Regions from separate parts of the Sphingomonas sp. NIC1 genome, predicted to be linked through region 1. Evidence: predicted binding sites of a transcription regulator. Region 1 holds the regulator's gene; each other region holds the start of a gene.
What was found. Region 1 encodes LexA, which represses DNA repair genes until DNA is damaged. Its sites were predicted from a motif close to GTTCCNCNCTTGTTCT; they were not measured.

Region 1 (9,601 bases):
AGCGCTGCTCGACCGGAACGTACGACCGCTGCGTCGGGCCGGTGTACAGCTGACGCGGACGGCCGATCTTCTGGTCGGGATCGGTGATCATCTCGTTCCACTGCGCGACCCAGCCGACGGTGCGGGCGAGCGCGAACAGCACGGTGAACATCTCGGTCGGGAAGCCGATCGCCGACAGGATGACGCCCGAATAGAAGTCGACGTTCGGGAACAGCTTCTTCTCGATGAAGTAATCGTCCGACAGCGCGAGCTCTTCCAGCCGCAGCGCGGTGTCGAACAGCGGATCGTTGACCTTCAGTGCGTCGAAGACCTCACGCACGGTCTTCTGCATCACCGTCGCGCGCGGATCGTAGTTCTTATAGACCCGGTGACCGAAGCCCATCAGGCGGAACGGATCGTTCTTGTCCTTGGCGCGCGCGATGAATTCGGGGATACGCTCGGGCGTGCCGATCTCGCGCAGCATGTTGAGCGCAGCTTCGTTCGCGCCGCCATGCGCCGGACCCCAGAGGCAGGCGATGCCCGCCGCGATGCACGCGAACGGGTTTGCGCCCGACGAACCCGCCAGACGAACGGTCGAGGTCGAGGCGTTCTGCTCGTGATCGGCGTGCAGGATGAAGATGCGGTCCATCGCCTTTTCGACGGCCGGGTTCACTTCATACGGCTCGGCCGGAACGCCGAAGGTCATGCGTAGGAAGTTGCCGGTGTAGGACAGCGAATTGTCCGGGTACAGGAAGGGCTGGCCCACGCTGTACTTGTACGCCATCGCCGCGATCGTCGGGATCTTGGCGATCAGGCGGTGCGAGGCGATGGTGCGCTGCACCGGATCGTGGATGTCGGTCGAATCGTGGTAGAAGGCCGACAACGCACCGACGACGCCGCACATGATCGCCATCGGGTGCGCATCGCGGCGGAAGCCACGGAAGAACGCGGCCAGCTGCTCATGCACCATGGTGTGGCGCGTGATCGTGTTGGTGAAGCCCGTCAGCTCATCCGCCGAGGGCAGCTCGCCGTTCAGCAGCAGATAGGCGACTTCCATGAAGCTCGACTGTTCGGCGAGTTCGCCGATCGGATAGCCGCGATGCAGCAAGACGCCTTCGTCGCCGTCGATATAGGTCAGCTTCGACTGGCACGACGCCGTCGAGGTGAACCCCGGATCGTAGGTGAAGTCCCCGGTCTGCGCGTAGAACTTGCGGATGTCGACGACGTCCGGTCCGACAGTGCCGGACATGACCGGGTAGTCGAAATCCTTGCCGTTCACGGATACCTTTGCGGCTTCGGTCATCTGGTTGTCCTTCCTATCAGACTTGCATCTGGTCCGCGATGCGGCCGAGGCTTTCCTCTTTGCCGAGCAACGCGAGCACGTCGAAAATGCCGGGCGAGGTCTTGCGCCCGGTGAGAGCGGCGCGGAGCGGCTGGGCGACCTGTCCGAGCTTCACGCCCGTGCTGTCCGCCACCTGCCGTACCGCTGCTTCGATTGTCTCCTGATCCCACTGCTGCACCGCGTCAAGCGCGGCGTGCAGCGCAGCGAGGAGCGCACGGGCGTCGGCGGTCAGCAGGTCCGAAGCTGCCTGATCCATCGCGAGTGGCCGGACCGCAAACAGGAAAGCGGCGCCGTCGCTCAGTTCGTTGAGATTGGCGGCGCGCGCCTTCAGCACCGGCATCGCGCGCGTGAGCAGATCGACGTCGGTATAGCCGCCGATCCCCGCGACCAACCCTGCCAGCCGCGCATCGTCGGCGGCACGGATATAATGGCCGTTGAGGTTTTCGAGCTTCTTCAGATCGAAGCGCGACGGGCTCTTGCCGACCGCATCGAGGTCGAACCATTCGGTCGCCTGTTCGCGGCTGATAATCTCGTCGTCGCCATGGCCCCAGCCGAGGCGGAGCAGGTAGTTGTCGAAGGCTTCGGGCAGGATGCCGAGCTCGTCGCGATACGCCTCGATCCCCACTGCGCCGTGGCGCTTCGACAGTTTGGCGCCGTCGGTGCCGTGGATCAGCGGGATATGCGCATAGACCGGCTCCGGCCAGCCATTCGCCTTGTAGATCGGTAGCTGGCGGAAGGCGTTGTTGAGGTGATCGTCGCCGCGGATCACATGCGTCACGCCCATGTCGTGATCGTCGACCACCACCGCGAGCATATAGGTCGGCGTGCCGTCCGAGCGCAGGAGGATGAGGTCGTCGAGCTCGCTGTTCTGAACCGTCACCGACCCCTGCACCTGGTCGTCGATCGTCGTCGCGCCGTCACGCGGCGCCTTGAGGCGCACGACGAAGGGCTGGCCGTCCGGCGCGGTCGCGGGATCGGCGTCGCGCCAGGGCGAGCGGATGCGCAGCGGCTGCTTTGCCGCCTGCGCCGCTTCGCGCTGCGCGGCGATCTCGTCCTGCGTCATGTAGCAGCGATAGGCATGGCCGTTCGCCACCATCTGATGCGCGACCTCGGCATGGCGATCGGCGCGCGCGAACTGGAAGACGGCGTCGCCGTCCCAGTCGATGCCCAGCCATTGCAGCCCGGCGAGGATCGCATCGATCGCCGGCTGCGTCGAGCGGGCACGATCGGTATCCTCGATCCGCAGCAGGAACGTGCCGCCATGGTGACGGGCGTACAGCCAATTGAACAGCGCGGTGCGCGCGCCGCCGAGGTGCAGATAGCCGGTGGGCGAGGGGGCGAATCGCGTGACTATTCCCGCGCCGTCGCCCGAACGATTTTCAACTGTTGCGCCCAACCGCGCTTGCTCCCAAAGTTTGAAACCTGATGGCCAGTCCAGCCGCCGCGGCCTCTAGCACGCGCTCCGTGCGCCTTCAAATGCCCCAGGGGTGGCATCGGTTGCGCGATCGTGTGGAAGCGTGGTTGCACGCGGAGCGCGATCGGATTGCTTTATGGGTGCCGGTGGCGTTCGGGGCGGGCGCCGGCGGCTGGTTCCTGTTGCTCGACCCCAACCAGTGGATCGCGGCGATGCTGGCGGCACTCGCCATCGCCTGCGCTGCCGCGGCGATCGGCCGGGGCGGGCGGGCGGCGCATAGCGTCGCTGTCGGCGCTGTTCTGATGGCGGCGGGCGTGGCGACAGCGTGGTGGCGCGCGGAGCAGGTCGCGGCCCCGGTGCTGGCGCGGCCGGTCGTCGCCGTCGTGACCGGCCGAGTGGTCGGAATGGAGGCCCTCGTCGCGCGCGATCTGGTGCGGCTGACGATCGAGAGCGATCCGGGGTTGGGATTGCCACCGCGGGTGCGGGTCAACCTGGCGACCGACGATGTGCCGAAGGGGCTGGGCGAGGGCGCGCGGATCCGGCTGCGCGCGCGGTTGATGCCGCCGGCGGCGGCTTCGGTGCCGGGCGCATATGACTTTGCGCGGGCCGCGTGGTTCGCCGGGATCGGCGCGACCGGTCGAGGGTTCGCGCCGGTGGAGCTGGTGTCGCCCGGCATGCCGGAGGGCAGCCTGCGGCGACGCCTGACGGCACATATCACCGATCGGCTGGAGGGGAGCCGGGGCGGCATCGCGGCGGCGCTGGCGACCGGAGACGAGGGGGCGATCAGCGAGCCCGATGCGGAGGCGATGCGGCGGGCGGGGCTGGCGCATCTGCTGTCGGTCAGCGGGCTGCACATCACCGCGGCGGTGGCGGCGACGATGTTCGTGACGTTGCGACTACTCGCGCTGTGGCCGTGGCTCGCCATTCGCGTCCGGTTGCCGTTGGTCGCTGCTGGGATGGGGGCGTTGGCCGCCATCGGCTATACGTTGCTCACCGGATCCCAGGTTCCCACGATCCGATCGTGCGTCGCCGCGCTGCTGGTGCTGGCGGCGCTGGCGATGGGGCGGGAGGCGATGACGCTGCGGCTGGTTGCGGCGGGCGCGATGGTCGTGCTGGCGGTGCGGCCAGAAGCGCTGGTCGGGCCGAGCTTCCAGCTGTCGTTCGCCGCGATCGTGGCGATCGTTGCGCTGCACGAGCATCCAAGGGTGCGCGGGTGGTTCGAGCCGCGGGAGGAAGCGCGCGCACGCCGTCTGGTACGCGGGCTCGGGTCGCTGTTGCTGACGGGCGTGGTGGTGGAGGCGGCGCTGATGCCGATCGCGGTCTATCACTTTCACAAGGCGGGCCTGTACGGGGCTGCCGCCAATATCGTCGCCATCCCGCTGACGACGTTCGTCGTCATGCCGCTGGAGGCGGGCGCGTTGGTGCTGGACACGGTCGGGCTGGGCGGGCCTGTGTGGTGGTTGACCGATGGGGCGCTGCGCGGGCTGCTGTGGCTGGCGCATGTGGTGGCGGATGCGCCGGGCGCGTCGCTGGCGGTGCCGTCGATGCCGCTGGGGGCGTTTCTGTCGATGATCGCCGGTGGGCTGTGGCTGGCGCTGTGGAGTACGCCCGTACGCTTGGTCGGCGTGCTGCCGATCGTCGCCGGTGCCGTCTGGGCGGCGTCGACCCCGCCGCCCGATCTGCTGGTGACGGGGGACGGGCGGCATATGGCGATTCGGGTGGGCGGTCGGCTGGCGCTGCTGCGCGATCGCGCCGGGGACTATACGCGGGCGATGCTTGCCGAAAATGGCGGGACCGATGGCGAGCCTTGGCTGCTCGACGATCTGCCGGAGGCGCGGTGCAGCCGCGATGCGTGCGTGGCGGTCCTGCGGGACGGGGGAGGGCAGTCGTTCCGCGTCCTGGCCACCCGCAGCGGCTACCAATTGGCATGGCGGGATGTGGTCGCGGCCTGCGGGAGGGCGGACGTCGTGGTGAGCGACCGGCGGCTGCCGCGGGCGTGCCGGCCGCGCTGGCTGCGGCTAGACGCGCCCGTGCTGCGGCGGACCGGCGGCGTCATGCTGACCCTGGCGAGCGGGTGTGTGCGGACCGTGACGCAGCCAGGGGATCGGCATCCGTGGCTGGTGGGAGCCAAGGTCGCCCCGCCTCGGCCGGACGATATCCCGACGGCCATGCCTCCGCGATGACCCCAGTCTGCGCGCTGGTCTCGGTCTGAGCCTTTGCGACGGGGCGCTGCTTCCCGTAGCGGCATGGAGTTCGGGTCGATCCTTCATTGCTTCGCTACGCTCGCAATGATGCCCCTGTCTGAACATCTGATATTAAAGGACTTTCAGCCACCCAATGAGCGGGAAGCCGAGATGCCCTACCCTCGACGGAAGGCTGAAGGCGCCGTTTGGAAAGTCACAAAAGTCTCACGGACGATCGTATGTTGCGGCGCGCCACCACGCCGGGATCGTGTCAGTCGTAGCGGCGCAGGATACCCGACAACTTGCCCTGCACGCGGACGTGCGAGGGAACGTAGCGCTGCGGCTCATAGGCGCGGTTGGCGGGATCGAGACGGATCATCGCGCCTTCGCGACGGAAATATTTGAGCGTCGCCTCGCTATCCTCGATCAACGCAACGACGATCTCGCCATCGCGGGCGATGTCGGTGCGGCGGATCAGCGCATAGTCGCCGTCGAGAATGCCGGCTTCGACCATCGAATCGCCGGACACTTCCAGCGCATAATGTTCGCCGGTGCCGAGCAAGGCCGCGGGGACGGCGAGCATCGAACTGCCTTCGAACGCCTCGATCGGCACGCCGGCTGCGATCCGGCCGTGCAGCGGGATTTCGACGACGTCGTTCGCGGGCGGGGGGGCGGGACGCACGTTGCCCGTAGCCGGCGGGCTCGGCGGCGCAGCGGGAGCGGGCGTTTCCGGCGCCTTGCGTTCGGAGCGTTCCGGCATGCGCAGCACTTCCAGCGCACGCGCGCGGTTGGGCAGGCGGCGGATGAAGTTGCGTTCCTCGAGCGCGCTGATCAGGCGGTGGACGCCGGACTTGGACTTTAGGTCGAGCGCGTCCTTCATCTCCTCGAACGACGGCGAGATGCCCGTCTCCTCGAGCCGGTCGTTGATGAAGCATACAAGCTCGTGCTGCTTGCGCGTGAGCATAAGCGGTCCTTCCCCGTCAGAACAGACGCGGAACTTCTAGGGAACAATTCGTGGGGCGTCAAGCGATGACGAGGATTTCCGCCGAGTCGCCCGCGCGCGCGACGGGGGCACCGACCGGCCGCACGATCAGGCAATGCGAGCGCGCCAGCGTTAGCAGCATCGAACTGTCCTGAATGGTCGAGGCAAAGGCGCGGCCGTCGCGCAGTTCGGCGCGCAAATAATCGGTGCGCGGGCCGTTGGCCGGCAAATCTTCGCCCAGGATCGCCATCGTGCTGCGCGGCAGCGGGTTCGCAGCGCCGGACAGGTGCGCGATCAATGGTTTGACGAAGAGTAGGGCGGTAACGAAGGCGGATACCGGGTTGCCCGGCAGGCCCAGCACCTGCATCGCGCCACGCCGTCCCGCCATCATCGGCTTGCCCGGCCGCAGTGCGATCCGCCAGAAATCGATGACGCCGCCCGCCGCCTCCAGTGCCGGCCGCACGAGATCGTGGTCGCCGACGGACGCGCCGCCGGTGGTGACGAGCAGATCGGCGTCGACGCGTCCGAACGCGTCGCGCAGGCGATCGAGGTCATCGGGCAGGATGCCGAGGTCGATCAGCTCGATCGGCAGGTCGGCGAGCATCGCCGCCAGCATTGCGCGGTTCGATTCGGGCAGCGCGCTAGGGTCGCCGCCGGTGCCCGGATCGACCAGTTCGTCGCCCGTCGCGCAGATGGCGACGCGCACTCGGCGGTGGACCGCGATCGTGCCGATGCCGCCGGTCGCGGCGACGGCGATGCGCGCGGGCGTCAGCCGCTCGCCCCGCGCGATCAGGCGATCCCAAGCGTGAAAGTCGAGGCCGCGGCGGCGGGTGTTGCGGCCGAGCGTTGCCGGGCCTTCGCCAGTCAGGTGGATCGTGGTGCCGTCCGCGCCCACCTCTTCCTGCACCATCACCGTGTCGGCGCCGGCGGGCATGGCCGCGCCGGTGAAGATGCGTACCGTTTCGCCCGGCCCGACGGTGCCGGTAAAGGGGCGACCGGCGGCGCTTTCGCCGATCAGCGTCCAGGGTCCGGGCAGATCGGCGAAGCGGATCGCATAGCCGTCCATCGCCGACAGGTCGGCGGCGGGCTGGGTGCGGCGGGCGGCGATGTCGTCCGCCGCCCAGCGGCCGGCGGCGGCGGCGAGCGGCACGGTTTCGGTCCCGACTGGCGGGGCGTGCGCGAACAGCCGCGCCTGGGCTTCGTCGATCGGGAGCAGCGCCATGGCGTCAGGCGCGCCAGTCGCCCGACGCGCCGCCGGCCTTTTCGAGCAGGCGGATGTCCGAGATCGTCATCGCGCGGTCCATCGCCTTCGCCATGTCGTAGATGGTGAGCAGCGCGACCGACACGGCGGTCAGCGCCTCCATCTCGACGCCGGTCTTGCCGTCGGTGGCGGTGAGCGCAGTCGCGGTGATGCCGGCATCGTCCAGCGTCAGGTCGAGCGTGACGCGGGTGAGGGGCAAGGGGTGGCAGAGCGGGATGAGGTCCGCGGTCTTCTTCGCCGCCATGATCCCGGCGACGCGGGCAACGGCGAGCACGTCCCCCTTCTTCGCGGCGCCATCGCGGATCGCGGCCAGGGCGTCGGGGGCGATCGCGATGCGACCGGTGGCGACTGCGCGGCGCTGCGTCACCGCCTTGTCGCCCACATCGACCATATGCGCGGCGCCGTCGGCGTCGAGATGGGTGAGGCGGCTCACCCGACCAATGCCCGCGTCGCGGCCTCGACGTCGTCGGCACGCATCAGCGCTTCGCCGATCAGGAAGCAGCGCACGCCATGCGCCGCCATCGCATCGAGGTCGGCGCGGGTTTCGAGGCCGCTTTCCGCAACGAAGGTGCAGCCCTTGGGCGCCTTGCCGACCAGCTCGTAGGTGCGGGCGAAGTCGACGGAGAAGTCGTGCAGATTGCGGTTGTTGACGCCGATCAGCCGCGACTTGAGGCGGAGCGCGCGGTCCAGTTCGGATTCGTCATGTACCTCGACCAGCACGTCCATGCCGCAATCGAGCGCCGAGGCCTCGATCTCCGCCATCTGTTTGTCGTCCAGCGCGGCAACGATGATGAGGATGGCATCGGCGCCGATCGAGCGGCTTTCGGTCGCCTGCCAGGGATCGACCATGAAATCCTTGCGGATCACGGGCAGGTCGCAGGCGGCGCGCGCGGCGATCAGATAGTCGTCGCTGCCCTGGAACCATTGTTCATCGGTGAGCACCGACAGGCAGGCCGCGCCACCCGCCTGATAGGCGCGCGCATGGGCGGGCGGATCGAAATCGGCACGGATCAGCCCCTTGGACGGGCTGGCCTTTTTGATTTCGGCAATGAGCGCATGGCCGGATCTGGCGTCGAGCGCGGCGCGGAAGCCGCGCGGCTTCGTCACCGCGGCGATGCGCGCGTCCAGATCGGCGAGGCTGATCGTCGCCTTGCGCGCGGCAACCTCTGCACGCTTGGTTTCGATAATGCGGGACAAAATGGTCATCGGTAGGCGATCCAGCGGTCGAGGAGCGCGGCAGCGCGGCCGGCGTCGAGCGCTTCGGCGGCGGCCTGTGCGCCCGCAGTGAGATTGGGTGCGTGGTCGGCGACGACAAGCGCCGCCGCCGCGTTGAGCAGCACGGCGTCGCGATACGCGCCCGCCTCTCCATCGAGCAGGCGGCGCAGCGCGGCGGCATTATAGGCCGGATCGCCGCCGCGGATGGCGGCGAGCGGGTGGCGGGGCAGGCCGGCGTCTTCCGGCGTGATGCGCGATGGCAGCGCCGCGCTACCGACATTCACCGCGAGGCTGGGGCCGGCGGTGGAGAGTTCGTCCAGGCCCTCTTCGCCCGAAATCACCGCGGCGCGCGCGGTGCCGAGCTGTTCCAGCGCCTCGGCATAGAGGCCGGCGTAATCGGGGCGGGCGATGCCGATCAGCTGGTGCGACACGCGCGCCGGATTGGCGAGGGGACCCATCAGGTTGAAGATCGTACGCTTGCCGATGCGGCGGCGGATCGGCGTGATCCGCGCCATCGCCGGGTGATGGTTGGCGGCGAACAGGAAGGCGATGCCGATATCGGCGAGGCTCGCCTCCGCGGTCGCGCCGGCGATCTCCATGTCGAGGCCGAGCGCCTCCAGCGTATCGGCGGCGCCGGCTTTCGAGGAGGCGGCGCGGTTGCCGTGCTTGGCGACCGGTACGCCGCAGGCCGCGACGACGAGCGCGACGGCGGTCGAGACGTTGAGCGTATGATGCCCGTCACCGCCCGTACCGCAGACGTCGATCGCGCCATCGGGGGCGGCGATCGGGATCAGGCGGGCACGCAGCGCGCGCGCGGCCTCGGCGATTTCGATGCTGGTTTCGCCGCGATCGGACAGAGCCAGCAGAAAGTCGCCGATCGCCTCTGCCGAGACGCGCGCGTCGAGGATATCGGCAAACGCCTGCGCCGCGCTTTCGCGCGACAGCGGCGACGATGGATCGGGAAGCAGGACGACGCTGGTCACGGGCGCTCGCGCACCGGAATGCCGGCGATCGTCAGGAAGTTGGCGAGCATGGCATGGCCGTGTTCGGTCGCGATGCTTTCGGGGTGGAACTGCACGCCGTGGATCGGCAGGCGTTCGTGGCGGAAGCCCATGACGATGCCATCCCGGGTGCGCGCGTTGACGACCAGGGGCGACGCCACGTCGTTGACGATCAGACTGTGATAGCGCGTCGCCATGAAGGGCGAGGGCAGCCCTTCGAACAG
Region 2 (9,601 bases), 310 kb from region 1:
TGATCCGGGCGTCGCCGCCTGCGGATGTGCCGGGCTCGGCGGCCGAAGCGGCCTGCGGCACGGTCAGCGCGACGATCGCGGCCATCCCCAGTGCCGCTAGTCCTGGCGCCAGCATACGGGTCATGCGGACAAATTCCCCATCAGCAATTGCAGGTCCTTCCAGGCCTCCGCCTTCGCCGCGGGCTTCTCGATCAGGAAGCGCGGATGAAAGCTGGCGACCACGCCTGTCTTTCCCCGTCTATGGTTAAACGCGTGTAAAGACCCGCGCGTCCCGGGCATTTCCGCCCCCAAAATCGCACGGCTCGCCGCATTGCCCATCAGCAGCAGCCGTTTCGGCGCGACGAGGCCGATGTGGTGCTTGGCGATATCGGCCAGCTGCGTTTCCACCTCGCGCGGCATCCGCCCCGCCACGGGTCGCTTCGCGCACACCGAGGCGAGGTGGATCGTCTCGCGCGACAGGCCGATCGCGGCGAGCATGCGGTCGAACAGCCGCCCCGTCTCGCCGCTCATCAAAACACCGGCGGCATCGTCGTCCTTGTCGGGGCAATCGACCAGCACCATCACCGCGGCCTCCGCGGGGCCGGTCGCGGCGATCGACACGCCGCGCCATGCCACTTCGGGCACGGCATCGCCGCCGCGCCATGCGATGAAGTCAGCCAGTTCGGCGGGCATCGCCGGAGCCAGCTCTACCGGTGCGGCGGGGGAGGGGGAGGGCGCCCGCGCGAAGACCGGCGCGACCATCGGCTGGGTCAGCCAGTCGCGTGGATCCGCCTCGACGAGCGTATCGACGCCCGCCTCCTGCCACCAGTCGAGCGCACTCGCGAGGCTCTCATTCCAACTGTGATGCTGATCGGCCCCCACGTTTCTCTCTTTCTGTAGGTTGACGTTTTCGTCAACTTGTCCGATCGCGGTTCAGAGACGAGACGTTGTCGGCCTGCGCCTGACCGCTATCCCCCGGCGCCGACAACCGCAACCGTATCCGGGAGTGGATTGAAGATGACCCAGCGTGAATCGATGCCTTACGACGTGGTGATCGTCGGCGCCGGCCCGGCGGGCCTGTCGGCGGCGATCCGGTTCAAACAGGTGGCGGCCGAAAAGGGCGCGGACCTCAGCGTCTGCGTGCTCGAAAAGGGCTCGGAAGTGGGCGCACATATTCTGTCGGGGGCGGTGATCGATCCGCGCAGCCTCGACGAACTGCTGCCCGACTGGCGCCAGGACTGCCCGCTCGCCGAAGTGCCGGTGACCGAAAACCTCCATTGGGTGCTGACGGAAAAGAAGAAGTCGATCCTGCCGCACGCGCTGACGCCGCCCTTCCTGCACAACAAGGGCACCTATACCGGCAGCCTGGGCAACCTGTGCCGCTGGCTCGCGGGCAAGGCCGAGGAACTGGGCGTCGAAATCTTCCCCGGCTTCGCCGCCGCGGAAATCCTGTTCGACGATCAGGGTCGGGTGATGGGCGTCGCGACCGGCGACATGGGCGTCGCGCGCGACGGCACGCACAAGCCCGATTATCAGCCCGGCCTCGAGCTTCACGCCAAATATACCTTCTTCGCAGAGGGTTGCCGCGGACACCTCACGAAGGAAGTGGTCCGCACCTTCGGCCTTGCGAAGGATAGCGACCCGCAGGTCTATGGCCTCGGCGTCAAGGAGTTGTGGGATATCGACCCGGAGCTGCACCAGCCCGGCCGCGTCATCCACACGCAGGGCTGGCCCTTGGGCGACGATGCCAATGGCGGCGGCTGGCTGTATCATCAGGCGAACGGCCAGGTCAGCCTCGGCTTCGTCACCTGGCTCAACTATTCCAACCCCTACATCTCGCCGTTCCAGGAGATGCAGAAGTGGAAGACCCACCCCGAGATCGCCGCGATCCTGAAGGGCGCCAAGCGCGTCAGCTATGGCGCGCGCGCGATCAGCGACGGCGGACTCCAGTCGATCCCGAAGCTCGTCTTTCCGGGCGGCGCGCTGATCGGCGACAGCGCCGGCTTCCTAAACGTGCCGCGCATCAAGGGCACGCACACCGCGATGAAGAGCGGCATGATGGCCGCCGAAGCCGCGGCCGACGCGATCCTGTCGCAGCGTCAGCATGACGAACTGGCCGCTTATCCCGAAGCGTTCGAGCACAGCTGGGTGAAGAAGGAGCTGTCGATCGTCCGCAACGTCGTGCCGTTGGTCAAGAAGTTCGGCGATTTCCTGGGGTCGGGCCTCGCCGGCATCACGATGTGGCTGGAACATTTCGGCCTCAAGATGCCCTTCACCATGAAGCATCACCCGGATCACGAGACGCTGTGGCGCAAGGATCTGGTGAAGGCCCCGGTCTATCCGAAGCCCGATGGCGTCCTGACCTTCGACCGCCTGTCGTCGGTGTTCCTGTCGAACACCAACCACGAGGAGGACCAGCCCGTCCACCTGACGCTGAAGGACCCCAACGTCCCCGTCGAATATGATCTGCCGCTCTACGACGAGCCTGCGCAACGCTATTGCCCGGCCGGCGTTTACGAGATCGTCGGGCAGGAGACGGGCGATCCCAAGTTCGTCATCAACGCGCAGAATTGCGTCCACTGCAAGACGTGCGACATCAAGGACCCCACGCAGAACATCAACTGGGTGGTGCCGGAGGGCGGTGGAGGCCCCAATTATCCCAATATGTAAGCGTCTGTTCCTAGCATCGGTTCTGAGCATCGCGGTCGCCGCGCCGGCTCAGGCCGATGCGGCACGCCGCGCCGATCCGGTCGCGGACTATATGCAGGCCCGCGTCGCCGATGCGGACGGCGACGTGGCGACGGCGATCGCCGGCTACGCCCGCGCGCTCGCCGCCCGGCCCACCGATACGACGGTCGCGCTGAGGGCGTATCGCGAAGCGCTGGCCGCCGGCGACATCCCGCTCGCCACGCGCGCCGCCGCGGTGCTGCGCAACCAGCCCGGCGCGCCTGCCGACCTGGCGCTGCTCCCCCTCGCGCTCGCCGCCGCGCGCAACGATGCGGCAGGTGCCGAGGCCGCGACACAGGCGCTCGCCCGCACGCCGCTGTCGGTGATGGTGCCGGCGCTTCGGGCGTGGATCGCATACAGCCGCGGCGGAAATCCGAGCGGCCCGATCGTCGCCGCCAATGTCGGCAGCACGCCCGTCGCCCAGCGTCTCGCGGCCGAGACCGCGGCCTTGCTCCAGATCGCGATGGGCGACGTGCAGGGCGGCCTGCGCGGGGTGCAGGCGCTCCGCGAAACCGGCTCGCCCGTCGATCTGCGCCTGTCCGCCGCGCAATTGCTGTTCGGCACCGGCCATGCCGACGAAGCGCGCGCGCTGCTCGCCGGTGACGACCCCGCGCTCGCCGCCCTCCGTCGGGGTGCCCCGGCCAAGCCGACGCTCGCTTATGGCGTCTCGCGCCTGCTCGCCCGCGTCGCCGGCGACCTCGTCGATCAGGATGTCGCGCCGCTCTCGATCGCGCTCACCCGCACCGCGCTCATCGCTTCGCCCGCCAACGATCGCGCCCGCCTGCTGCTCGCCCAGGCGCTCGCGGGGGAGGATGCGACCGATCAGGCGCTCGCGACGCTCGACGCGGTGCCCGCGTCCAGCCCCTTCGCCTCCACCGCCATCGCCGCGCGCATATCGATCCTCGCCCGCGCCGATCGTACCGCCGACGCGCTCGCACTCGCGCGCCGTGATGCCGAGCGTGCCGACGCCGGCCCCGCCGCCTGGCAGCTCTACGCCGACCAGCTCAGCACCGCCGGCAATAACGCCGAAGCCGCCCGCTGGTATCGCCGCATCGCCGAGGCGCAGCCCGCCGCGTGGAACGCCTGGTTGCAATATGGCGGCGCGCTGGAGCAGGCGGGCGATTGGCCCGCCGCCCGCGCCGCGCTGCAAAAGGCGGTGGCGCTCGCCCCCGCCGAGCCGCTCGCGCTTAATTACCTCGGCTATGCGCAGGCCGAACGCCGCGTCGACGTCCCCGCCTCGATCGCGATGCTGCAACGCGCGCACGCCGCCAAGCCCGACGATGCCTCGATCGCCGATTCGCTCGGCTGGGCGCTGTTCGTCAACGGCGACACCGCACGCGCGCTGCCGCTGATCGAGCGCGCCGCCGAGGCGGAGCCGACGAATGCCGAAATCGCCGAACATCTCGGCGACGTCTATTGGGCGCTGGGCCGCCGCTACGAAGCCCGCTACGCGTGGCGCGCCGCGGCGTTGACCGCTCCGGCCCAGGACGCCGCGGCGCTCGCCACCCGGATTGCACAAGGCCCGCCCGCCCGATGATCGTCGAAGCCGCCCCCGCCAAGATCAACCTCGCGCTCCACGTCCGCCATCGCCGGCCGGATGGCTACCACGCGCTCGAAACGCTGTTCGCCTTCGCGGCCGATGGCGACACGGTGACCGTCGTGCCCGCCGACACCGACAGCTTCACCATCACCGGACCCTTCGCCGCGGCGCTCGAGACGGCATCCGGCCCGAACCTCGTGGAAAAGGCCGCCGGCGCGTTCCGCGACACGTTCGGCGTCGCCGGGCACCACGCGATCACGCTCGACAAGCATCTCCCCATCGCCTCAGGGATAGGCGGCGGATCGGCCGACGCCGCCGCGGCGCTGCGCGCGCTTGCCCGCCTCCACGCGATCGCCCCGCAGGACCCGCGCCTGTTCGTCCTCGCCGAAACGCTCGGCGCCGACGTGCCTGCCTGCCTCGACGGCCGTACCACCTTGGGCACGGGCAAGGGCGAGGCGCTGATCCCCATTGCCGGCCTCGCCGGTATGCCGCTGCTCCTGGTCAACCCCGGGGTCGCGGTCAGCACCGCCGCAGTCTTCGCCCGCTGGGACGGCACCGACCGTGGCGGCATCGCAGGGGAGGGCGACCTCCTCACGCGCGCCACCGCCGGCCGCAACGACCTGCAACCCGCCGCACTCGCACTGGCGCCAGAGATCGCCGACGTCCTGTCGCTCCTCGAAGGGGCAATCGGCGTCCGCCTTGCCCGCATGTCCGGCAGCGGCGCCACCTGCTTCGCCCTGTTCGCGGACGACACGACCCGTGACGCCGCTCGCGTCGCGGCGGCAGCCAGAGGCTGGTGGACCCTAGCCACGACCCTTACCTAAAAGGGCTATCCCTCCCGCTCTCCAATCTTCATCCCAGCGCAGACTGGGATCTTATATTTACAGCGCGCCACCAGCGCCGAGAAAGACGCAAGCCTCCGCTGGGGTGACGCCAAAGGCTGCGAAAAGCCGCCGCTGCCACAAGCGCAACCCCTCCGCGTCCTCCGCGCCTTTGCGCGCAAAACCTCTTCGCGTCTTCGCGTCTTCGCGCGAACCATATCCACCAACTCCATGGCCCAAAACCAAAGTTCCCCTCTTGTTCTCATGGAACAAACATCGTACATACAGAACAGACGCGTTGCTCATGCCGCGCGCTTGCTCTAGCGAGGAACCCTCCCGATGGCCGCCAATCTGAAAGTGATCGACACCGGCATGGCAACCGCAAACGCAGACCGTCAAAAGGCGCTCGACGCCGCCCTCGCGCAGATCGATCGCGCCTTCGGCAAGGGCAGCGCGATGAAGCTCGGTCAGAAGGAAACGATGCAGGTCGAGGCGATCTCGACCGGCAGCCTCGGCCTCGACATTGCGCTCGGCGTCGGCGGTCTGCCGCGTGGCCGCGTGATCGAAGTCTATGGTCCTGAATCGTCGGGCAAGACCACGCTCGCGCTGCATGTCATCGCCGAAGCGCAGAAGAACGGCGGCACCGCCGCCTTCGTCGACGCCGAACATGCGCTCGATCCCGTCTATGCCAAGAAGCTGGGCGTCAACATCGACGAACTGATCGTGTCGCAGCCCGATACCGGCGAACAGGCGCTCGAGATCACCGACACGCTCGTCCGCTCGAATGCGATCGACGTGCTGGTGGTCGATTCGGTCGCCGCGCTCGTCCCCCGCGCCGAAATCGAGGGCGAGATGGGCGATAGCCACGTCGGCCTTCAGGCCCGCCTGATGTCGCAGTCGCTGCGCAAGCTCACCGGCTCGATCAGCCGCTCGCGCTGCATGGTGATCTTCATCAACCAGCTGCGCATGAAGATCGGCGTGATGTACGGCAACCCGGAAACCACGACAGGCGGCAACGCGCTGAAGTTCTACGCGTCCGTCCGCCTCGACATCCGCCGCACCGGCGCTATCAAGGACCGCGAGGAAGTCACCGGCAACACCACGCGCGTGAAGGTGGTGAAGAACAAGGTCGCGCCGCCGTTCAAGCAGGTCGAATTCGACATCATGTACGGCGAGGGCATCTCGAAGATCGGCGAGATCCTCGACCTTGGCGTGAAGGCGGGCCTCGTCGAAAAGTCGGGCAGCTGGTTCTCCTACGATTCGGTACGGATCGGGCAGGGGCGTGAGAACGCCAAGAACTACCTGCGCGAGAATCCCGAGATGGCCGACCGCCTCGAGAAGGCGATCCGCCAGCGTACCGAAAAGGTCGCCGAGGAAATGATGGCCGGCCCGGAAGCCGACGACGATCTGTGATCGCCGCGCCATCCGATTGGATGCTACGAGGGGGCTCGCCGGCAACGGCGGGCCCCTTTCGCATGGAGGCGTTCCGGACGATGACGTATCCTCCACTTCGTCCACTTCCACGCTCGTTTTGGCGGAAAATGGGCTGTTCCCGAGTAGAGGCTCGGCGTTCAAGCACCGCTCGCTCACTGATGTCGACCCTCACCCTTCCGGCGCTTCGCGCCTCCCTCCCTCTCCCGCCGGGAGAGGGAAGGGGCCCGCCCGGCGCAGCCGGGTGGGAAGGGTGAGGGTCGAAGGGGAGATTGGCGGATGACAACGACCGTGGCCCAATTTGCTTACTGGACCGGCTCCAGGTTCATCGCTGAAAGTCACACCCCATGACCACCGCCACAGACTGGACCGGCCGCGTCGGCCGCACCTGGGCCGCCGAATGGCAGCGCACCGACCGCTCCTTCGCTAACCTGTCCCCGCATCTCGACGCCGCAATCCGCACCGCCGCCCCCGCCGGCCCCTTCCACGCGATCGACATTGGCTGCGGCGCCGGTGCCACCAGCCTCGCCCTCGCCGACGCCCGCCCCGACGCCACCCTGACCGGCCTGGACCTGTCCGCCGACCTGATCCGGATGGCACGCACCCGCGCGGGCGACCGCGGCACCGTTACCTTCCATCATGGCGACGCCATCGCGATGGCCCCGCAACTCTCACCCGCCGACCTCATCGTCTCGCGCCACGGCGTCATGTTCTTCGCCGATCCCGTCGACGCCTTCGCCACGCTCCGCACCGCAGCCAGCCCAGGCGCCCGCCTCGTCTTCTCCTGCTTCCGCGACCGCAGCGACAATGTCTGGGCGTCCGATCTGATCGAGCAGGTCACCGGCAGCCGCCCGCAGCCCTTCGAAGGCTACGCCCCCGGACCCTTCGGGTTCGCCGACCGGAGCGTTACCGCCGCGATCCTGACCCAGGCGGGCTGGAGCGTCGACAGCGCCACCCGCATCGACTTCGCATATGTCGTCGGGGCCGGCCCCGATCCGGTCGCCGATGCCGCCGATTTCTTTCACCACATCGGCCCGCTCGCGTCGGCGCTCAAGGACGCTGCCGATCCATCGCTCGACGATCGGCTCAAATCGGCATTGCAGCGTTATACAGCCGACGGCATCGTCGCGCTCCCGGCCTCCGCCTGGATCTGGCGCGCGACCGCAACAGGGGAACAGCCATGATCATCGTCCACCATCTCGAAAACAGTCGGTCGCAGCGCGTGCTGTGGATGCTCGAGGAACTGGGCCTGCCCTATCAGGTCAAGCGCTATGAGCGGAACAAGACGACGATGCTCGCGCCGCCCGAGCTGAAGCAGGTCCACCCCTTGGGCAAGTCGCCGGTCATCGAGGATACGGACGGCGGCCACGTCATCGCCGAAACCGGCGCGATCGTCGAATATCTGGTTGAGAAGGCCGACGGCCGTCTGGGCGCGCCCGCGCATCGCGACTCGGCGCTCCGCTACCGCTTCTGGTTGCATTATGCCGAGGGCTCGCTGATGCCGCCGCTGCTGCTGAAGCTCGTCCTCAGCAAGGTGCCGCTGATGGGCAAGCCCGCGATGAAGCGCATCCAGCCGATGATCGACGTCCATCTCGACTATGTCGAATCGGAGCTGAACCAGCGCCCCTGGTTCGCCGGCGACGCGATGACCGCCGCCGACATCATGATGAGCTTCCCGCTGGAGGCGGCGCGCAGCCGCGCCGGCCTCGATACCGCTCGCCCGGCGACGATCGCCTGGCTGGAAAAGGTGCATGCCCGCCCGGCCTACCAGGCCGCGCTGGCGCAGGGCGGGCCCTACGCCTACGCCTGATCCCCGGTGCTTAGTGCCGGAAGCTGGTGGCCGGCGGCAGCGCCGGCCCATCCGCCACTGCCGGGTCGATCTCGGCCGGCTCGCGGGGATCGAAGCCGCCCTCCCACTTGGCGACGACCGACGCCGCCACCGCATTGCCGATCACGTTGGTCGCGGTGCGGCCCATGTCGAGGAAATGGTCGATGGCCAGGATCAGCAGCAGCCCCGCCTCCGGAATGTCGAACACCGGCAGCACCGCGGCGATCACCACCAGGCTGGCCCGCGGCACGCCCGCGATGCCCTTGGACGAGATCATCAGGAACAGCAGCATCGCCACCTGCGTCCCCAGCGGCATGTCGATGCCATAGGCCTGGGCGATGAACAGCGACGCGAACGTCATGTAAATCATCGACCCGTCGAGGTTGAACGAATAGCCCAGCGGCAGGACGAAACTTGCGATCCGCGGCGGCACCCCAAACTTGTCGAGCGCCTCCAGCATCCGCGGATAGGCCGCTTCCGACGAGGCGGTGGTGAAGGCGACCAGCAGCGGCTCGCGAACGTAGCGGATCAGATCCTTGATCCGCGGTCCGATGACGAGGAACCCGACGCCGAGCAGCACCGCCCACAGGCACAGGAGCGCGAAATAGAAACTGCCCATGAAGAAGGCGAGCTGCCCGATCACCCCCGCACCGTGCTCGGCGAGCGTCGCGGTCACGGCGCAGAACACCGCGACCGGCGCGACGCGCATCACATAGTCGGTGATCCGCAGCATGACGGCGACGAGGCCGTCGACCGCCCGCACTAGCGGCGCACCCCGCTCGCCGACCGCGGTCAGCGCGACCCCGACGAAGATCGAAAAGACGACGATCTGCAGGATTTCGTTCGTCGCCATCGCCTCGATCATCGATGCGGGGACGATATGCGTGATGAACTTGTCGAGGCTGAACGCCGCGGTCGCAACCCCGGCATCGGTGCCCGCCGGCGGCAGCGCCAGGTTGATGCCGACGCCGGGATGGATCGCATTGACCAGCACGAGGCCGAGGCCGAGCGACACCAGGCTCGCGCCGATGAACCAGCCGATCGCCTTCGCCCCGACGCGCCCCAGCGCCGCGGTATCGCCCATCTGCGCAATGCCGCTGACCAGGGTCGCGAAGACGAGCGGCGCGATGATCATCTTGATCAGCCGCAGGAACACCGTCGTGCCGATCGTGAAATAGCCGGCGATCGCCTTCAGCCGCGCCGCGGCCTCCGGCGTGCCGTCGTCCAGCCAGCCGTTCAGAATCAGGCCGGTAACGATGCCGAGCAACAGGCCGA
Region 3 (9,601 bases), 350 kb from region 1:
GCATCCAGGAACCGCCGCCACTCACCCTGCAACCGCCCGACATCGGCGCGGGCGTCTGCGCTCTGCGTGATGAGATGCGATTGCACGCCCAGCGCGTCCACCGGTACGCCACGCCGCCGAAACCCCTCGAGCAGCCGCAGCACGCCCGCGCGATGCGCCTCGTTGTGCGGTTCCCAGCTCATATAATCGTTATAGACCAGCTGCGCGCCCGGCGCGGCCGCGCGCGCGGCGTGGAAGGCGAGGTCCAGCGTTGGCTCCGCGCCACCGATCGCCTTCGACAGCGCGGTCTCGTACAGATGGCCGTCCGCCGGATCGACCGCCTCGTTGACCACATCATAGCTGCGGATTTTGTTGCCATACCGACCGAGCACGGTGCGGATATGCGTCGTCAGCAGCCGTCCGCCCTCGGCGCGGGGGCGGCTGCCGAAATCATAGGCGTTCAGCCATTTCGGCTGCCATTTCGGCTGGTGCCACAACAGATTGTGCCCTCGCACCGCCAGGCCGTTGCGCTCCGCCCAAGCGACGATCGTGTCGAAGGGCGCGAAGTCGAACACGTCGGGCGCCGGGCGCAGCCGCTGCCACTTCATCTCGTTTTCGGCGACGACCAGCCCGCATTGCTGGGCGATCAGTCGCGCATAGGCCGGGTCGCGGACCGGCAGGCCCGGGGGCGAGCCCGGCTGCCACGGGATCGCCGATCCGAAGCGCAGCCCCTTGCGTGCGGCGATCGCCTCCAGACTGTCGGCGGGGTGCGCGGCCCATGCGGCCGGCGCCGCCATGCCGGCGACGGCGAGCGCCGCGCCTCCCAAAATATCGCGTCGCGACGGCGGTGCCATGATAGCCTCTCCAACTTTCGTTATCGCTATCATTGGCCTCGCCGGCACCGCCGTCAAGGACGCAGCGCCGCTACCGCCCGATCACCATGACCAGCGGATCCAGCGCCTGCCCGGTCGGCAGCCGCCCCTCCACCGACAGCCTGCCGCGGGCATCGTCCCACACCAATGTCGCGCTGCGTCCGCCCCCGGTGCGCCAAGCGTTGGTCGTCCCGTCGTCGTCGTACAGCGTGAAGCGCGCGTCCCGCCCCGGATAGACACGGACCTTGGCCAGCCCTTGCTCGCGAGCGGTGCTTTGCACCTGCTCCCCGATCGGCAGGATCGATCCGGCGCGCACGAACACCGGGATGCGGTCGATCGGCGCAGCCGCGTCGATCCACTGGCCGCCGGTGTAGCGCTTGTCCGTCCACAGATCGTACCAGTCCGTCCCGGCGGGTAGATAGACGCGGCGGCTGGTGACGCCCTGTTCGGTGACGGGCGCGACCAAGAGGGCGGGGCCGAACATATATTCGTCGCCCAGCGTCTTGGCCGTCGCATCGTTGGGAAAGTCCATGAACAGCGCCCGCATGAACGGTGCGCCGGTCAGGCTGGTCTGGCGTCCCAGCGCATAGATATAGGGCAGCAGCTCGTACCGCAGCCGCAGCGATGCGGCGAGCACCGGTTCGGCCGCCGTGCCATAGTCCCAGATCGCCGTCGCCGGCCGCTGGCCATGGATGCGGAGCGTCGGCGTGAACACATTATACTGGAACCAGCGCACGAACAGCTCGGGATAGTCGCGATACGACGGCGCCATGGCGGTCGCCCCCGCCGGATCGATCAGCACGGGGCGCTGCGCCGCCGGGCCGTTGGGCCACTGCCACCCGCCCGTATCGCTCGACCAATAGGCGATCCCGCTTGCCGTCATGCCGAGCCCTGCCGGCACCTGCCGCCGCAACGCCTCCCACGTCGATCGCACGTCCGATGACCAGAACAGACAGCCATTGGCCTGCGTCCCCAGATAGGCCGCCCGGCACAGGATCAGGTTGCGCATATCCGGCCGGTCGCGCGCCGAGCCTTCCGCGACGCTCAGCGTATGCAGCAGCGGAAAGACATTGTGATAGCGATCGCCCGTGCCGATCGCATAGTGGAAGCCGTCCGGCACCAGATCGGGCTCGGTCTCGTCCAGCCAGGCGAAATCGAAGCCCGCGCTGAAGATATCGTCGCGGATCTTGCCCCAATACCAGGCGCGCGCATCCGGGTTGGTGCTGTCGATCAGCCCGCCCGCGCGATCCGACCGGATCGGCAGTCCGTCCACCGGCTTGCCGTCCTTGTCCTTGAGCAGCCAGCCTTTGGCGGCGAGCGTGTCGAACCAGCGGCTCTCCTTCTCGAACCGCGGCCAGATGCTGACGATGCTGCGGACGCCCTGCGATTTCAGATGGGCGTTCATGGCGACCGGATCGGGAAAGGCCGTCCGGTCGATGTCCAGCTGCCCCATCCGGGTCCAGTAGAACCAGTCGAGCACGATGATGTCGAGCGGATAGCGGCGCTGCCAGTACCCGTCCGCCACCGCGGTCAGCTCCGCCTGCGTCTCGTAGCGCGCCTTGCTCTGGATCAGGCCGAACGCCGATTTGGGCGGCAGCGGCGTCGCGCCGGTCAACCTGGCATAGCCCGCATACAGATCGTCGCTGCTCCGCCCGGCGATGACGAAGAACGACACGCGCTCGCCGACGTTGGATTGCAGATGCGTCTGGCTGTGCAGGCCGGGCGAGACGATCGTCGCCGACGGATTGTCCCACAGGATCGCATAGCCTTTGTCCGTCACCATGAACGGCACGCACACCGCTTCGCCGGCGGGGCGATCGTAATCGTGGCGGCAGTCGATCGTCCGCCCGCGCAGGTCGAGCACGCCGTCCTGATATTGGCCCAAGCCGTAGTAATGCGTGTCGGGCGTGTCGGCGAAGGTCGCGCCGACGCGGAACGTATGCTCGCCCGTCACGTCGTGCGGCGCCATCTCCCACCCGGTCATCGCGGTCAGCGGCGTGCCGTCGGCACGGTCGAAGCGGATCGACACCGGCGGCAGGGACGGAGCGAAGTAGCGTTCCATCTGGCTCGGCGGCTTGGGCCAGGGTTGCGCCGCCACGGTGACGCGCAGGTCGCCCGAGGCGAAGACGTCGCCGCCGTCGCTACCCCGCTGTCGGCTCCAGCCCGCGGCATCGCTTTTACCGGAAATGCCATAGCCGGGCAGGCCTTCCGCTTGGCCCCGATCCGTCGCGATCGTCACGCGTACGATCCCCGGCCCGTAGGGCTCCACCGACACCAGCGCCCCATGGCGCTCGACGGTCGCCAGTCGCTGGGCATAGGCGGGCGCGCTGCCGGCCAGCAGCGCGGCGATGAGGGCGAGGCGCTTCATCGGCCCGCTCCCCGTTCGCCCAGTGCCTGGCGGATCGCCGCCTCGGCCACGGGCCGCATCGCAGCATAGCCCGCCGCCGTCGGATGCACGCCGTCGCTCGCCAGCCCCGGCTTCATCGCGCCTTGCCCGTCGTCCAACACGGGATGATAATCGACATAGGTGAACCCCTCGCGCTGGGCATACTCCCGGATCCACGCATTCAGCGCCGCGATCTGCGGCACCGGCTGCTTGTCCTTCGCCCAGGGGAAGGCGCCCGCCGGCGGCACGGAGGCAAGGATCACCCGGATGCCATGCGCGCGCGCCAGCTCCGCCATGCTCGCGATATGCCCTTCCACCGTCTCGATCGTTGCTGCACCGGTGTTGCCGGCGATGTCGTTGGTGCCGATCATGATGTGGACGGCCTGCGGGTGCAGGTCGATCACGTCCTGGCGAAAGCGGACCAGCAGCTGCGGCGTCGTCTGCCCGCCGATCCCGCGATCGATCACGCCGTCGCTGAAGAAGGTGGGCTCGAGGTTGATCCAATTGTCGGTGATCGAGTCTCCCGCGAATACCACCCGCGGCCGTTCCGTCAGCGCGGCATTGGCGGCGCGATAGCGGCATAGCTGCCCGAAATCGCGGGTCAGAGTGTGCAACTGCTGCGCGGCCCAGCCAACCTTGGGATGGGCAGGGCAGGGATCGGCGACGATCCCGGTCGGGTCGCTTGCGAAGGGATCGCCGGCGGCGCTGACCTGTGCCGCGGCGGGCACCGCGCCCGACACCAGCACCGCGGCGCCCATGACACCCAGCCAACCATTGCCCACGACATTCTCCCCTACCTCTTGTGAGCGCTATCGTAGCCGCCCGGTCGCGCGTGTCCAATCTCTCAGCCGGTCGGATTGAAAAAGGGGCTGTCCTACACGCTTCGTTCGATCTATGTTCCTGGCATAGGCCAAGGGATCGTCACGGAAAAACACCCTCTTCGGCGTGACTTTTGTGACCTTTCGAAGGGACGTTCGTGGACCAGTTGCTTGTCGTTGCCATTCTCGCGCTTGCCGCCGGCCTGCTGATCGGTTGGCTGCTGGCGGCCCGTCGCAGCGGTCGACTCGCCGCCGATCTGGCGGTCGCGCAGAGCAAGGTCGCCGACGCTGAGCTCGTCGCCCGGACGCGTGACGCGGTGGAGCGCGAACGCAACGACGCGATGCGCGAACTCGCCGGCCTGCGCGCGCAGGTCGACGATCGCATCGCCACTGCCGACTCGCTGCGCACCGAACTCCTCGCCGTCCGCAGCGACCGCGACGCGGCACGCGCCGACCTTGCCGCCGCCGGCGCGCAGGTCGAGGCCGCGGAGGTCCGGCTTATCGACCTCCGCGCGCAGATCGATCAGAGTCTCGCCGCTGCCGACCTGCTCCGCCGCGAATTGGCGACGATCCGCGCCGATCGCGATGCCGCCCGCGCCGATCTCGCCGCGATGCAGGCACAGAGCGAGGCCTTCGAAGCCCGCCTCGCCGACATGCGCGAGGCGAAGGAGCTGATGGCGACGCAGTTCAACGATCTCGCCAACAAGGCGCTGACCGACGCGCAAAAGGCGTTCCTCGATCGCGCCGAGGCTCGCTTCCGCCAATCCGAAGAGCTTGCCGGCAGCAACCTCAAGTCGCTGCTCCAGCCGGTCAACGATCGCCTGGCGCGTTACGAGGAGGGCGTCGCCAAGGTCGAGGCTGAGCGTCGCGATGCCTTCGGCGACCTCAAGGGCCAGATCGAACAGATGCGCCTCGGCCAGGAACGCGTCTCTGGCGAAGCTGCCAAGCTCGTCAACGCGCTCCGCAACGCGCCCAAGGCCCGCGGTCGCTGGGGCGAACAGCAGCTGCGCAACGTCCTCGAAACCTGCGGTCTTGCCGAGCATACCGATTTCGCGATGGAGGTCAGCGTCGCGGACGGGGAAGGGGGCCGCCTGCGCCCCGACGCGATCGTCCGCGTCCCCGGCGGCAAGTCGCTCATCATCGACGCCAAGGTGTCGCTCAACGCCTATCAGGACGCGTTCGGCGCGGTCGACGAGAACGAGCGTCATATCGGCCTCACTGCCCATGCCGCCTCGATGCGCGCGCATATCAACGGCCTCAGCGCCAAGGCCTATTGGTCGCAGTTCGACGATACGCCGGAATATGTCGTGATGTTCGTCCCCGGCGAACACTTCCTCTCCGCCGCGCTGGAGCATGACGCCGGCCTGTGGGACTATGCCTTCGACAAGAAGGTCCTGCTCGCCACCCCAACCAACCTCATCGCCATCGCCCGCACCGTCGCTGCGGTCTGGCGTCAGGAAAAGCTCGCCAGCGAAGCCCGGGCGATCGGCGCGCTGGGCAAGGAGCTGTACGACCGTCTCGCCAAGGCCGGCGAGGATCTGCGCAAGGTCGGCAGCGGCCTCACCACCGCGGTGAACAATTACAACAGCTTCGTGTCGAGCTTTGAAAGCCGTGCTCTGGTGTCCGCACGCAAGTTCCGCGACCTCAACATCGAACCCGGGGCACGCGAGATCGGCGTTGCGGAACCAGTCGAGGCCTTGGCGCGCTACGGCGATGACGTACTGCGCCTTCCCGACGCAGCCGAATGAGGACCCCGCGATGAAGGGCATGCACCCCGGCGATATCGTGATGGATCAGGACGGCCGCATCGCCGGCATGGTCGCCGGGGATGTCGTCATCCGTCCCGGCTGCGACGTCCGCATCAGCGGCATGGTCGCGGGCGACGTCTATGTCGAAGAGGGTGCCCGCGCCCGGATCAGTGGCATGGTATCCGGCCGTGTCTTCAACGACGGCGGTGCGGTGCGCGTCAGTGGCATGATCGGCGGATAGATGGCTTCCCATACCGTGCGGCCTTTCTGCGGGCAGCTTGGGTACAGAGACCGAAACGATTAGCCCCGATCGTTTGCGCCAAGGTATTCATGTTGCTGCAAAAACGGGCAATCACCGGCTCTGCTGAGCCAGCACCTCATAGGCCATCACCGCCGTCGCTACCGCAGCGTTCAGGCTGTCCGCCTTGCCCAGCATCGGAATCTTGACCAGCAGGTCGCACGCTGCGGCATAGTCCGCCGGCATCCCTTGCGCCTCATTCCCCGTCAGCAGAAAGGTCGGCGCGGCATAGGTCGCCCCGCGATAATCGTGGGTGGTGTCGAGACTCAGCCCCACCAGCTGTCCCGGTCCCTGCCGCAGCCACCCGAGGAACTCCTCCCAACCGCTCCGCACCACGGGCACGGTGAACAGCGCCCCCATGCTCGCGCGGACGGCCTCGACCGAGAAGGGATCGACGCACTCGCCGATCAGGATCAGCCCGCCGGCGCCCACCGCATCGGCGGTGCGCAGGATGGTGCCCAGATTGCCCGGATCGCGTAGCCGCTCGGCGACCAGCCAGATGCCGGCACTGTTGCGGTCGAGGTCGGCAAGCGTGCGATCGAACTCGTCGAACACCCCGACGACGGCTTGCGGGTTATCCTTGCCTGACAGCTTGGACAGGATGTCGGGCGTCGTCTGAATCGATTCCCCGCCCGCCATCTCGACATCGACCGACAGGGCATGGACCAGCGGATGGTCGGCATTGGCTGCCGCGTAGAACAGGATGCGGGGCAGGCGGCCCGTCTCGCGCGCTTCGGTCAGGATGCGCAGGCCCTCGGCCATGAACTGCCGCGCGCCGCGACGATGCTTCTTGTCGCGCAGCTCGCGGGCATATTTGACCAGCGGGTTGGAAAAGGCGGTAATCTCTCGGGGCATTGCGTGTCGGGCCTTCGCGCCAGCCGGAGGCTGACGCAAGGCAAAAGCGACACGCCCGGCCGACGCGGCAAAGCCGCGTCCGACGACGCGGCTTTGCCGCTGCGCTGCCCTAGACGGAACGCAACCCGAAATCCGGCGGCCGCCCCGCTCAGTCTTCGCCGAACTTCGCCTCGACCAGCTCGCACAAGGCGCTCACCGCCGCCTCGGCCCCGTCGCCCGCTGCGCTGATCGTGATCGAATCGCCCTTGGCGGCGCCCAGCATCATCAGCCCCATGATCGACGTGCCGGTGACGGCGCCGTCGTCCTTGCGCACCTGCACCTCGACCGGCTGGCTGGAGGCGAGGGTGACGAACTTGGCGCTCGCCCGCGCGTGCAGGCCGCGCTTGTTGGTGATCAGGACGGTGCGCTCGATCCCGGCGCTCATGCCGCCGCCTCGCCCAGCACCTCGGATGCGACCGAGATATATTTGCGTCCCGCCTCGCGCGCTGCAGCCACCGCGTCGACGACTTTCATCGATTTGCGCGCCGATCCCAGCCGGATCAGCATCGGCAGATTCATCCCGGCGATCACTTCGACATGCCCGCGCGTCATCAGCGAGATGGCGAGGTTGGAGGGCGTTCCGCCGAACAGGTCGGTCAACACGATGACGCCCCGCCCCGTATCGACCGCGGCGATCGCCGCGGCGATATCCGCGCGGCGCTCTTCCATGTCGTCGTCGGGACCGATCGAGATGGTGGCGATCCGCTCCTGCGGCCCCACGACATGTACCATGGCGGTCACGAACTCTTCGGCGAGCCGTCCGTGCGTCACCAGAACCAGGCCAATCATATCGGTTACGTTACTCATTTGCTGGCCGGCGGCCCCTCGAGCGAGTCCTGCGGTGCGGCCCCCAGGTCGCGATGCGTAATGGTGGGCGAAAAACCCGCGTCGCGCAACCGTCGAGCGAGATGTTCCGCGACATGGACCGAGCGATGCCGCCCGCCGGTGCAGCCGATCGCGACGCTGACATAGGCTTTCCCCTCAGCGCGATAGCGCGGAATCAGCAGTTCGAGCAGACTGCCGATCTGTTCCATCGCGGCGGGATAGGCGGGGTCTGCGGCGACATAAGCGGAAACGTCGGCGTCCAGTCCGGTGCCCGGTCGCAGCACGGGGTCCCAGTGCGGATTGCGCAGGAAGCGCATGTCGAACACCAGATCGGCGTTGCGCGGGATGCCGCGGGCGAAACCGAACGACTGGATCGACAGCACCGGCGCGTCGCTGCCCGACACAGCGAAGGTCGACCGCACCTTTTGCGCAAGCATGTTGGCGCTGAGGTCGGTGGTGTCGATCAGCCGATTCGCCCATTCGCGCAGCGGGGCCAGCAGCTCGCGCTCACGAGCGATGCCGTCGCTCGCCGGTCGGTCCGGCGCCAGCGGGTGGCGTCGCCGCGTTTCCGAATAGCGGCGCTCGAGCTCGGAGCCCGCGCAATCGAGGAACAGCATGCCGACGTCGAGCCCATGGCCTTCGCGCAGGGCGCGGATGCGCTCGATGATCCGTTTCGGGTCGAAGTCGCGCGTCCGCGCACCGATACCCAGCGCCAACGGCTGAGTACCATCCGCCGCTCCCTGCGCCAGCGGCGCTTCCAACAGTCGATCCAGCAGGGCGAGCGGCAAATTGTCGACCACCTCCCACCCCAGGTCTTCCAGCGTCTTCAACACGGTCGACTTGCCCGCACCCGACAGGCCGGTGACGAGCAGAATGTCCTTGGTCATCAATACGTCCCTGCAATGCGGGAAAAGAGGAGAGGGCGTGTCACGCGGGCGTCGCGCCGGGTTGGCGGACCGCCCATTCGATCTTTAGCGGGGTTGAGGCGTGATGTGCGTCGAAGGAAAGCTCGCGGACGGCGATTCCTGCGAGCAGCCGCTGTCGCCGCTCGGGCATGCGGTCGGGCTCGCCGCCCAGGTGCACGATCAGCGCGACCGGCAGATCATCCACCTGCGGCAGGCTGACGATGCCCAGGCCTCGCACCTCAATCCGGCCACGGATGGTGTCCGGCGCCCGCGCGAGCAGGGCGGTTCCCTGCCGCACCACCAAAGTGCGATCGTCGCTGACCAGCACCGCGCCGCGATCGATCAGGCGCAGCGCCAGATCGGACTTGCCAGTGCCCGACACGCCCTGGATCAGCACGACATGCCCATCGATCGCGACACTGGTCGCGTGCAGCATTTCTGACGAAAGGATGGTCATGATGCTCAGTCCGCCGCAGATGGCGCGCCGGCGATCGGCAGGCGCACGACGAAGCGCGCGCCCGCCAGCCGGTCTTCGCGCGATTCGACGATGATGCTGCCCTGATGGGCCTCGACGATGGTTCGCGCAATGGCGAGGCCCAGGCCGCTGTGCTGGCCGAATGCCTCGCTCTCCGGCCGGATCGACTGGAAGCGGCGGAAGATCGCCTCACGCGCTTCTTCGGGCACGCCAGGGCCTTCGTCCTCGACGCGGATGATGACGTCCTCGTCGCTCCGTGCGGCGGCAATGGCGACGAGGCCACCATCGGGAGAGAAGGATAGCGCGTTCTCGATCAAATTCTCGAACACCCGCTCCAACCGCGCGCCCTCGCCGAGCACGACGAGCGGTTGGCCATCATCGTCGACCCGCAACCGGATATG

Region 2: recA (recombinase RecA) is a predicted target of LexA. The motif match lies at 5,315-5,330, and genes of this name have one in related genera.
Region 3: rmuC (DNA recombination protein RmuC) is a predicted target of LexA. The motif match lies at 4,123-4,138, and genes of this name have one in related genera.

What each region holds. Positions count from the first base shown of each region.
Region 1 is NZ_CP015521.1:190,291-199,891, reverse strand. Features, by position in the region: gene A7E77_RS01045 (citrate synthase) at 1-1,282, opposite strand, end outside; gene gltX (glutamate--tRNA ligase) at 1,299-2,717, opposite strand; gene A7E77_RS01035 (ComEC/Rec2 family competence protein) at 2,798-4,918, shown strand; gene lexA (transcriptional repressor LexA) at 5,190-5,882, opposite strand; gene A7E77_RS01025 (molybdopterin molybdotransferase MoeA) at 5,941-7,122, opposite strand; gene moaC (cyclic pyranopterin monophosphate synthase MoaC) at 7,127-7,594, opposite strand; gene trpC (indole-3-glycerol phosphate synthase TrpC) at 7,591-8,367, opposite strand; gene trpD (anthranilate phosphoribosyltransferase) at 8,364-9,359, opposite strand; gene A7E77_RS01005 (anthranilate synthase component II) at 9,356-9,601, opposite strand, start outside.
Region 2 is NZ_CP015521.1:3,286,905-3,296,505, reverse strand. Features, by position in the region: gene A7E77_RS15390 (lytic transglycosylase domain-containing protein) at 1-85, opposite strand, end outside; gene A7E77_RS15385 (uracil-DNA glycosylase) at 121-861, opposite strand; gene A7E77_RS15380 (electron transfer flavoprotein-ubiquinone oxidoreductase) at 997-2,649, shown strand; gene A7E77_RS15375 (tetratricopeptide repeat protein) at 2,621-4,243, shown strand; gene A7E77_RS15370 (4-(cytidine 5'-diphospho)-2-C-methyl-D-erythritol kinase) at 4,240-5,070, shown strand; gene recA (recombinase RecA) at 5,407-6,480, shown strand; gene A7E77_RS15360 (class I SAM-dependent methyltransferase) at 6,846-7,682, shown strand; gene A7E77_RS15355 (glutathione S-transferase family protein) at 7,679-8,308, shown strand; gene A7E77_RS15350 (dicarboxylate/amino acid:cation symporter) at 8,319-9,601, opposite strand, start outside.
Region 3 is NZ_CP015521.1:3,252,617-3,262,217, reverse strand. Features, by position in the region: gene A7E77_RS15275 (endo-1,4-beta-xylanase) at 1-833, opposite strand, end outside; gene A7E77_RS15270 (TIM-barrel domain-containing protein) at 904-3,219, opposite strand; gene A7E77_RS15265 (SGNH/GDSL hydrolase family protein) at 3,216-3,995, opposite strand; gene rmuC (DNA recombination protein RmuC) at 4,214-5,803, shown strand; gene A7E77_RS15255 (hypothetical protein) at 5,814-6,044, shown strand; gene A7E77_RS15250 (TrmH family RNA methyltransferase) at 6,156-6,956, opposite strand; gene A7E77_RS15245 (HPr family phosphocarrier protein) at 7,105-7,380, opposite strand; gene A7E77_RS15240 (PTS sugar transporter subunit IIA) at 7,377-7,784, opposite strand; gene rapZ (RNase adapter RapZ) at 7,799-8,707, opposite strand; gene A7E77_RS15230 (HPr kinase/phosphorylase) at 8,748-9,182, opposite strand; gene A7E77_RS15225 (sensor histidine kinase) at 9,188-9,601, opposite strand, start outside.